DNA from 2 places in the Streptomyces sp. URMC 129 genome. Region 2 is predicted to be linked to the other one. Evidence: riboswitches for the same ligand, from Rfam matches in the RefSeq annotation. Region 2 holds a riboswitch; the other holds the start of a gene.
The links. A riboswitch is a leader RNA that binds a small molecule or an ion and turns the genes downstream of it on or off. The one in region 2 is predicted to bind cobalamin.
Positions count from the first base shown of each region.

Region 1: it holds a riboswitch for cobalamin, as region 2 does, so the genes downstream of both, ACSNOC_RS00605 (CbtB domain-containing protein) here and ACSNOC_RS15450 (cobalamin biosynthesis protein) in region 2, are expected to answer to the same signal.

Region 1 is NZ_JBPQTQ010000001.1:125,268-129,667, reverse strand. It holds gene ACSNOC_RS00625 (DUF445 domain-containing protein) at 1-216, shown strand, start outside; tRNA gene ACSNOC_RS00620 (tRNA-Leu) at 296-383, shown strand; gene ACSNOC_RS00615 (OsmC family protein) at 471-899, shown strand; gene ACSNOC_RS00610 (CbtA family protein) at 1,131-1,913, opposite strand; gene ACSNOC_RS00605 (CbtB domain-containing protein) at 1,929-2,144, opposite strand; cobalamin riboswitch at 2,179-2,304, opposite strand; gene ACSNOC_RS00600 (hypothetical protein) at 2,479-3,063, shown strand; gene ACSNOC_RS00595 (antibiotic biosynthesis monooxygenase family protein) at 3,143-3,460, shown strand; gene ACSNOC_RS00590 (IclR family transcriptional regulator) at 3,503-4,261, opposite strand; gene ehuA (ectoine/hydroxyectoine ABC transporter ATP-binding protein EhuA) at 4,359-4,400, opposite strand, start outside.
Region 2 is NZ_JBPQTQ010000066.1:21,555-25,954, forward strand. It holds gene ACSNOC_RS15445 (cobyric acid synthase) at 1-598, opposite strand, end outside; gene ACSNOC_RS15450 (cobalamin biosynthesis protein) at 616-1,551, opposite strand; cobalamin riboswitch at 1,692-1,817, opposite strand; gene ACSNOC_RS15455 (hypothetical protein) at 1,914-2,105, opposite strand; gene ACSNOC_RS15460 (anion permease) at 2,102-3,343, opposite strand; gene ACSNOC_RS15465 (class II aldolase/adducin family protein) at 3,413-4,093, shown strand.

The sequences.
Region 1 (4,400 bases), on a different contig from region 2:
GTGACGGACGCCACGATCCACGTCGTGTCCGGCTACCGTGCCGAGATCACGTCCCTGATCACGGACACGGTCGCCTCCTGGGACGCCCGCACCACGTCCCGCAAGATCGAGCTCCACATCGGCCGCGACCTGCAATTCATCCGTCTGAACGGCACGATCATCGGCTCCCTGGCCGGCCTGGTGATCCACGCCGCCACCCGGGCCGCAGGGGGTTGACGGGCGGCCAGGCGCCGGGCGCGGGCGCGTTCACCCCTGTGTGGGCCGCGTGACCTGCCCGCTAGCATGGGAATGGTCTGCGGCCGTGATGGAATTGGCAGTCATGCTGGGTTTAGGTCCCAGTGCGCCTCGCGCGCGTGAGGGTTCGAGTCCCTCCGGCCGCACCACGCCGGCGCGGGTGCGCGGCGATAGCGTGTCCTTCGTACGTGCCTCACGTACGTGACCGCTGTTCCGTTCCTCCAGGAGGATCGACCATGGCAACCACCCGCATCGCGACGACGAACTGGGAAGGCTCCCTCATGGAGGGCGCCGGGACCGTGTCCCTGGATTCCTCGGGGGTCGGGAAGTTCGACGTCACCTGGCCGTCCCGGGCCGAGGAGCCCAACGGGCGGACCAGCCCCGAGGAGCTCATCGCCGCGGCGCACTCGTCGTGCTTCTCGATGGCGCTCTCCCACGGGCTGGCCGGCGCCGGCACGCCTCCGGAGTCGGTGCGGACGCAGGCGAGCGTCACGTTCCAGCCGGGGCAGGGCATCACCGGCATCGTGCTGAGCGTCAAGGCCCGGGTGCCGGGGATCTCGGCCGAGGACTTCCGGTCCGCGGCCCAGGCCGCCAAGGAGAACTGCCCGGTCAGCAAGGCACTGGCCGGCGCGCCGATCTCCCTGGAGGCCGAGCTGCTGGACTGAGGCGTGGCGCGGCGGCGCCGGGCGGCCGTCGCTCCCCTTCGGGGACGCCTCCGAGGGCGGGGCGGCAGCCACGCCGCGTCGGCACCCAAGGGCGCACCCAAGGGGCTGGGCACCGCCTTCGGTCATGGCCGGAAGGGGCACTCCCGGACTCCGTCCGGGAGTGCCCCCACGGCTGGGGGAGTCGCCGTGGCCCCGCGAAGATCCGGACGAGAGGCCCTGGTCGGCGCGACGCTAGTGGCCGACGGTCTCCGCCGGGGCGGGGGCCGTCACGCCGGGCGTTCCGGCCGTGGTGGTGGCCGCTGCCGTGGCCGTCGCCGCCGCGCGGCTGAACAGCCAGAAGGCGACGGCCAGTCCGGCCCAGAGCAGGCCGTGGCCGGTCAGGGACAACAGCCGGAAGTCCCACAGGAGTTCGGCGGGGACCTCCACCGGGTCGGGATTGCCGGGGAGCAGGAACAGGGCGGCCAGGGTGGCCACGAGCGTTCCGGCGACGGCGAATTGACGCACCGGCTGGAGCCGGTCGGCCAGGCGGCGGTACAGGTGCCAGGCCAGCGCGGTGCCGAGGACGCCGATCACCATGGCGGCCACCCAGGCGAGTTGGCGTTCCTCGACGGTATCGCCGTCCCCGACGCCCGGTGGGCGGGCGGGGTAGCGCAGGCCGGGCAGCAGCGACAGGGCCACGAAGCCCGCCGCGGCCAGCGTGACGGCCCGCTGCCAGTCGGCCGCCGGGTCCGGCACCCGGTACAGCACCGCGTGGACGATGCCGAAGAAGACACCGAGGGCCAGGCCCATGACCACGGCGGTCACGACCAGGCCGACGTGCTGGGTGCCGCGCCCGAAGACCTCCTCGGCGGCGTGCGCGTGGGCCTGTGCGGCTCCCGCGTGCTCCGCGCCGTGCTCCTCTTCCAGACGGATGGCGCGGTCCAGCACGGGACCGGCCAGCAGCAGCGAGAACAGGCCCGAGAGCAGGCCGCCGAGACCGCCCGCGGCGATGCCGCGGGTGAGCAGGGGAAGCATGTCCGGTGATCCCTCTCAGTGGCAGGGAGCGCCGAACAGGTGCCGGCCGTCGTGCGAGAACTCGTGGAGGTACTCGCCGGTCGCGGCCACGGCCTGACCGTTGTCGAAGAAGACGGCCCAGAGAGCGAGCAGAGCGATGACGGCGGCGAACGCGGCGATGGTCCAGTCCCGGGTCCGGCGCGTGGCGTCGGCGGCGGGGGCCGCGGTCGTTCCGGCGGTGTGCGGAGACATCCGAATTCCTCCTCCTGGGGTTTCCACGCCCCATGGTGCGGAGAGAGCGACGGATCAGTTCCTGACTTCGCGCGCCGGCCTGCCGGCCGGCGGCGTCACAGTGGCGGGACCGTCCCGGAATCGCACCGGGTTCCTGCATACCGTCGCCTCAGTGTGAAAATGTGAAGTGCTCTGTGAGCGTGGCAGGCTTGGCATACCCCTGTCAACGCGCTCGACCGCAGTTCCTGTCACCGTACGGTCGGGGCAAGGGCGTTCGGGCTCCGGAGCGCGGCATGCCCGAAGCTGCCTACACTGCTGAGGTGCGCCGATTCCTTCAGGTGAGGAGACCGCAGACATGCGCGACCGCCGGGTCTCCCCGTCGTTGTGGATGGCCCTGCTCACGGCCGGGGCACTGGTGATCGTCACGGCGATGGCGGTGCAGGCGCGGGACGACGGCTACCCGGCCGGCCCGGCGCCGGGCGCGCGGGAGCCGTCCGCGTCGCCGTCGGCGGACGCGCCCGCTCCCGGCAGCCCCTCGCCCGGCGACGAGCGGGAGGCGCCCCTGCCCGGGGACTCGGGCGACGGGCGGCGCGTCGTCTACTCGCTGGGCCAGGAGCGGGTGTGGCTGGTCGACGCCGGCAACACGGTGGCCCGCACCTTCCCGGTCTGGCCGGGCACGGTGTCCCCGGGGGCCGGGACGTACGCGGTCTCGTTCCGCCGCGCGGAGAGCACCGGCACGGACGGGGCGCCGATCGAGAACATCGTCTACTTCGCGGTGGTGGCCGGGACTTCCGTCGCGTTCTCCAACGCGGTGGACGGCGCGTCACCGAGCCCGCCGGAGCCGGGCGTGCAGACCGGCGGCATACGGTCGAGCGCCGAGGACGGCGACGCGCTGTGGGACTTCGCCGACGTCGGCACCAGCGTGTGGGTGGTCGAGTAGTGGCGGCCTCGCGACGTGTCACGGCGGGGGATGTAGGAGACTGCTGGGAACGACGCCGGTTCCGTCAGAGAGGTGCCCGATGAGTGTCGTCAAGATCAACGTGCTGACCGTCCCCGAGGAGCAGCGGGAGGTCCTGGAGAAGCGGTTCGCGCAGCGGGCCGGGGCCGTCGAGGGGCAGGACGGGTTCGAGTGGTTCGAACTGCTGCGGCCCGTCGAGGGGACCGACACCTACCTGGTGTACACCCGCTGGCGCAGCGAGGAGGACTTCCAGAAGTGGCTCAACGAGACCATGCGGCAGGGCCACGGCGGCGGGGGCGAGGGCCGGCGGCCGGCCGCGTCGGGGTCGACGCTCTGGTCGTTCGAGGTCATTCAGCAGGCGGGCCCGAAGGAGAGCTGAGCGCCCGTTCCCGGTGAGCGGGGGCGCCGTGCGGGGGCGCGCTCAGAGCGCGAGCGACAACAGGGTGGGTGCCGCCTGCCGGTTGAGCGCCTCGGCCGCCACCCGCAGCCGGTGCCCCTGGTCGATCGGCAGGGACAGGGCCAGACATCCGGCCGTGGACCCCGCCGTCAGCGGGACCGCCGCGCACAGCGTGCCCACCGCGTACTCCTGCAGGTCCAGCACCGGCATGGTCGCCGGCTGGCGGTCCAGGGCGCTGAGCAGCACCCGCTGGTCGGTGATGGTCCGTGAGGTGAGGCGTGCGGCGCGGTGGCGGGAGAGGTGGTCCTGGCGGCCGTCGTGGTCGAGCTGGCTGAGCAGGCACTTGCCGATCGCGGTGGCGTGCGCGGCGGCCCGGAAGTCCACCCACTCGTTGACCATCGGCGTCTGCGGGGCGTCCGAGGTGAGCGTCACCTCCAGCTCGCCGTCCGCGTAACGGGCCAGGTAGACCGCCGCGTTGAGCGAGTCGCGCAGCGCGTCCAGGGCCTGCTGGAGCTTCTCCTGCCGCAGCCGCCGCCGGTCGGCGGCGGAGCCGAGCAGCACCAGGGCGTGCCCGGCGGCGTAGGCGCCGTCGGCCAGCTGGCGGACGTATCCCTCGCGGCGCAGCATCCGCAGCAGATGGGCGAGTTGACCCGGAGGCAGGGCCGCCGCGCGCGCCAGCTCGTCGTCGCGCAGACCGTCGGGGTGTCCGGCGATGATCTCCAGCACCCGCAGGGCGTGGCGCACGGAGCGGAAGGGGGCGGTCCGCCCGGACGTGGTGCCCACGTCGTCCTCCTGCCTGCCTGCGTACTGTGGCCGCGTCCTCGCGGGGGAGCGAATGGGAACCAGCGTAGCGACCGCCGGAGCCGGCAGGCGGCCGTGCTCACAGCACGGTGCTCAGGAACTCCCGGGTGCGATCGTGCTC
Region 2 (4,400 bases):
CGGCGGACAGCAGGGCGGTGGTGCCGAAGAAGGACGCGAAGACGCCGCCCCGGTCGATGTCCCCGACGACGACGACCGGCAGCCCGGCGGCGCGGGCCAGGCCCATGTTGACGATGTCGCCGTGCCGCAGATTGATCTCGGCCGGGCTGCCCGCGCCCTCGCAGATGACGGCGTCGTGGCCGGCGCGGAGCTGCTCCAGGCAGCCGGTGACGGTCGGCAGCAGCCGGGTCTGCCGCTCGGTGTGGTAGCCGCGCGCGGTCACCTCGCCGACCGGCCGCCCGAGGAGGACGACCTGGCTGCCGCGGTCGCTGCCGGGCTTGAGCAGCACCGGGTTCATCAGCGCGCTCGGCTCGACGCGGGCGGCGGCGGCCTGCATGGCCTGCGCCCGCCCGATCTCGGCGCCGTCGCGGGTGACGAAGGAGTTGAGCGACATGTTCTGCGCCTTGAACGGCGCGACGCGCACCCCCTTCCGGGCCAGCCACCGGCAGATCCCGGCGGTGACGACGCTCTTCCCCGCGTCGGACGTGGTGCCCGCGACGAGCAACGCCCCGCCGCGCCCGCGCCGCCGGGCGGGGCGCGGCGGCACGGTGGACTGCATGGCCTCGTAGGGGTCGTTCACCCTCGCTCCTCCCGCAGGTGGGTCGCCGCGCAGCAGGCGGCCAGGGTCAGGGCGCCGACGCGGCGGGACAGGCGGATCGCGCGGTCGATGTCCGCGATCTCCACCGGCCGGCCGCCGGGATTGAGCACCGGGCGGTGCTCCACCCGCCCGCCGTAGGAGAGCGTGCCGCCGAGGCGGACGCCCAGCGCACCCGCGAACGCGGCTTCCACCGGGCCCGCGTTGGGGCTCGGGTGGCGGCGCGCGTCCGCCCGCCAGGCCCGCGCGGCGGCGCGCGGCCGGGGACCGGCGACGGTGGCCAGGGCGGCGGTGAGCCGGGCGCCCGGCCAGCCCGCCAGGTCGTCCAGCCGGGCCGAGGCCCAGCCGAACCGCCGGTAGCGGGGCGAGAGATGGCCGACCATCGCGTCCAGGGTGTTCACCGCGCGGAACGCCGCGAGCCCCGGCACCCCCGCGATCGCGCCCCACACGAGCGCGCCGACGACCGCGTCCGAGGTGTTCTCCGCGACCGACTCCACCACGGCCCGCGCGAGCGCCTGTTCGTCCAGGGCCTGCGGATCGCGCCCGCACAGCCGGGGCAGCAACTCCCGGGCCCGCGCGACGTCTCCGGCGGCCAGGGCGTCGCTGACCCGGCGCGCCTCGCGCACCAGACTCGTGCCGCCCAGAACGGCCCAGGCGGCCACGGCCGTTGCCGCGCCGCGTCCCGCGCGCCCCCGGGCGAGCCCGGCAAGGGCCGCCGCCCCGGCGGCTGTTCCGCCGACGCACAGCGCGGTGTGGAGCACGCCGGTGGCGCGGCTGTCGCGCCACAGGCGGCGTTCGAGAGCGGCGGCGGCGCGGCCGAAGGCGGCCACGGGATGTCCCCGGCGGGGGTCGCCGGTGAGGAGATCGCCGAGGTAGCCCAGGGCCAGGCCGGACGCCGTGGCGTGAGTCCGGCGCATGGAGTCAGCCGACCGCCGTGGTGTCCCGGGCGGGCGCGGTGGCGCGGCGCGGCTGCGGCGGGGGCAGGAAGAAGCGGCCAGTCATGGCGGTGTGTCCTCACTCAGGGTCCGCGCCCTGGTTCGACGTGACCGGCGGTGAGAGTCTCCTGGCTTCCGGATCGGCGCTTCCCCCGGCCTTCCAGCCCCTGGCGGGACCGTGACGCTCGGGTGGGGGAGCACTCCCCGGTGACAGTGGCGGGACCGCGCCGGATTCGCACCGGCTTCCTCTCCTGCCGCCGTTTGGCATCGTTGAGTCCACCACGGGCCGGAAGCGGCGTCAACTCCCTGTTGAAGCCGCTCCCGTACCCGTGGCCGGCGTCGCGCTAGGTCGCGACGATCCAGATCCCGTATCCGACGGCCGCCGCGCACACCGTGAAACACAGGTAACCGGCGGAGCGCGCCGCCGACTTGGCGGACCCGGCGCGGATGCCCGCGGAGAACAGGCCGACCACCGCCACGGTCATCAGCACCGAGACGACAATCACCTGGCCGAGGACGGCCCAGTCGACGTTCACAGCGACACCTCGGGAGCGGGAGCGGGGGCGGAAGCGGCGGCGGGGACGGCGGGGACGGCGGGGGAGGGGGCCGGGATGACGACCCGCACCGGCTCCGGGCCGCCTCCGGCCGCCCCGGCCCGGTCCGCGTCCTCCGCCACGTCGTTGACGTTCGAGTGGTCGACCGGCCGGCGCCGGGCCAGCGCCCCTATCCCGGCCGCCGCCGCGACGAGCAGCACCGCGACCGCGCCGACGCCCCAGTCGCCCCGGCCCGCCAGCAGGGCCCCGGCGGCGCCGATCAGCCCGGCCGCCGGCAGCGTCAGGCCCCACGCCGCCACCATCCGGGTGGCGGTGGACCAGCGGACCACGCCGCCCTTGCGGCCCAGGCCGCAGCCCAGCACCGCGCCGGAGCAGACCTGCGTGGTGGACAGGGCGAAGCCCATGTGGGAGGAGGCGAGGATCGTGGTGGCCGCGCTGGTCTGGGCGGCGAAGCCCTGCGGCGGCCGGATGTCGGTGAGGCCCTTGCCCATGGTGCGGATGATGCGCCAGCCGCCGAGATAGGTGCCCAGCGCGATGGCGACCCCGGCGGAGCCGATCACCCACAGCGGCGGGTCCGAGCCGGGAGCCAGGGCCCCGCCGGTGACCAGCGCCAGCGTCATGACGCCCATCGTCTTCTGCGCGTCGTTCGTGCCGTGGGCGAGGGAGACCAGCGCGGCGGAGGCGATCTGCCCCGCGCGGTACCCCCTGGCCGCGACCCGCTCGTCGGCGCCGCGCGTGACGCGGTACGTGAGCCGGGTGGCGAGCATCGCCGCGAGCCCGGCGACCAGGGGGGCGGCCACGGCCGGGACGAGGACCTTGGTGACGACGGCGTCCCCGTTGACCGCGCCGGTGCCGACGGAGGCCAGCGTCGCGCCGATCAGGCCGCCGAAGAGGGCGTGCGAGGAACTGGAGGGGAGACCGGCGAGCCAGGTGAGGAGGTTCCATACGATGGCCCCGGCCAGCCCGGCGAAGATCACTTCGGGCCGGACGCCCGCCTCCTCGTCGATGATGCCGCCGGAGATGGTCCGCGCGACCTCGACCGAGAGGAAGGCGCCGAGCAGGTTCAGCGCCGCCGACATGGCCACGGCGGCCTTGGGCTTCATGGCCCCGGTCGAGATCGTGGTGGCCATGGCGTTGGCCGTGTCGTGGAAGCCGTTGGTGAAGTCGAACGCCAGAGCTGTGACGAGCACGATCGCGATCAACAGCGTGATGTGTTCCATGGACCCGGACAATCGTTCGGCGGGCGGGTGACAAACGCCGTTAACGTAAGGTGAACAGGTGAACTCAAGATGAACTGGCGGCATCGGATTGCCCTGCGCCGGCCCGCCCCGTCCGCCTGGCGCGACGCGTGGCGCGAACTGATCGACCGGGCACGCCGGACGGTGACGGACGGTCTCGTCGTCGGCACCTCGGGAAACCTGTCGGTCCGCGTCGGCGACACCGTCCTGGTCACCCCCTCGGGAGTCCCGTACGACCTCCTCGGCCCCGCCGACCTCCTCGCCGTGGACCTGACCGGCCGCCCCCGCGCCGGCTCCCTCGCCCCGACCAGCGAACTGCCGATGCACCTGGCGATCTACCGCGCCACCGACGCCACCGCCGTGGTCCACACCCACGCGGTGCACGCGACGGCCGTCTCCACCCTCGTGGACGAACTGCCCCCCATCCACTACATGACCGCCGCCCTCGGCGGCCCGGTCCGCGTCGCCCCGTACGCCACCTACGGCAGCGAGGACCTGGCCGCCCACATGCTGACGGCCCTCCAGGACCGCACCGGCTGCCTGCTGCGCAACCACGGCACGATCGTGTACGGCCGGAGCCTGCGCGAGGCGTACGACAACTCGGCCCAACTGGAGTGGATGTGCCGCCTGTGGCTCACGGCCGCCGCGATCCCCGGCCACACCCCGACCCTGCTCCCCCCGGAAGAACTGACCAGGGTCGCCGGGAAACTCCGCACCTACGGCCAGCACTGACGCCCCCGCCCCGCTGTGAGGGTCCCCCGCGCACGCGCACCGCTGCCCGCTGGGAGTGAGCGCGCGGCGCCGCCGCGCGCCGAGCAGTTCCGCACCCCCCGGCACCCGGGGCCGGGGCTCGCTCACGCGCCCGACCGCCCGGCGCGGCCACCCGAGGACCGTGGGCGGGCGGCGCTCGCCCCGGTCCGAACGTGCCGTCGCGGGCCGTATGCCCGCCGCGCCGCCCAGCGCGTCACTGGCGCGGGACCGGTGGCTTCGCACGCGCGCCCGACCGGCGGTCCGCGTGAGCAGTCCCGCCTCGGCCGAC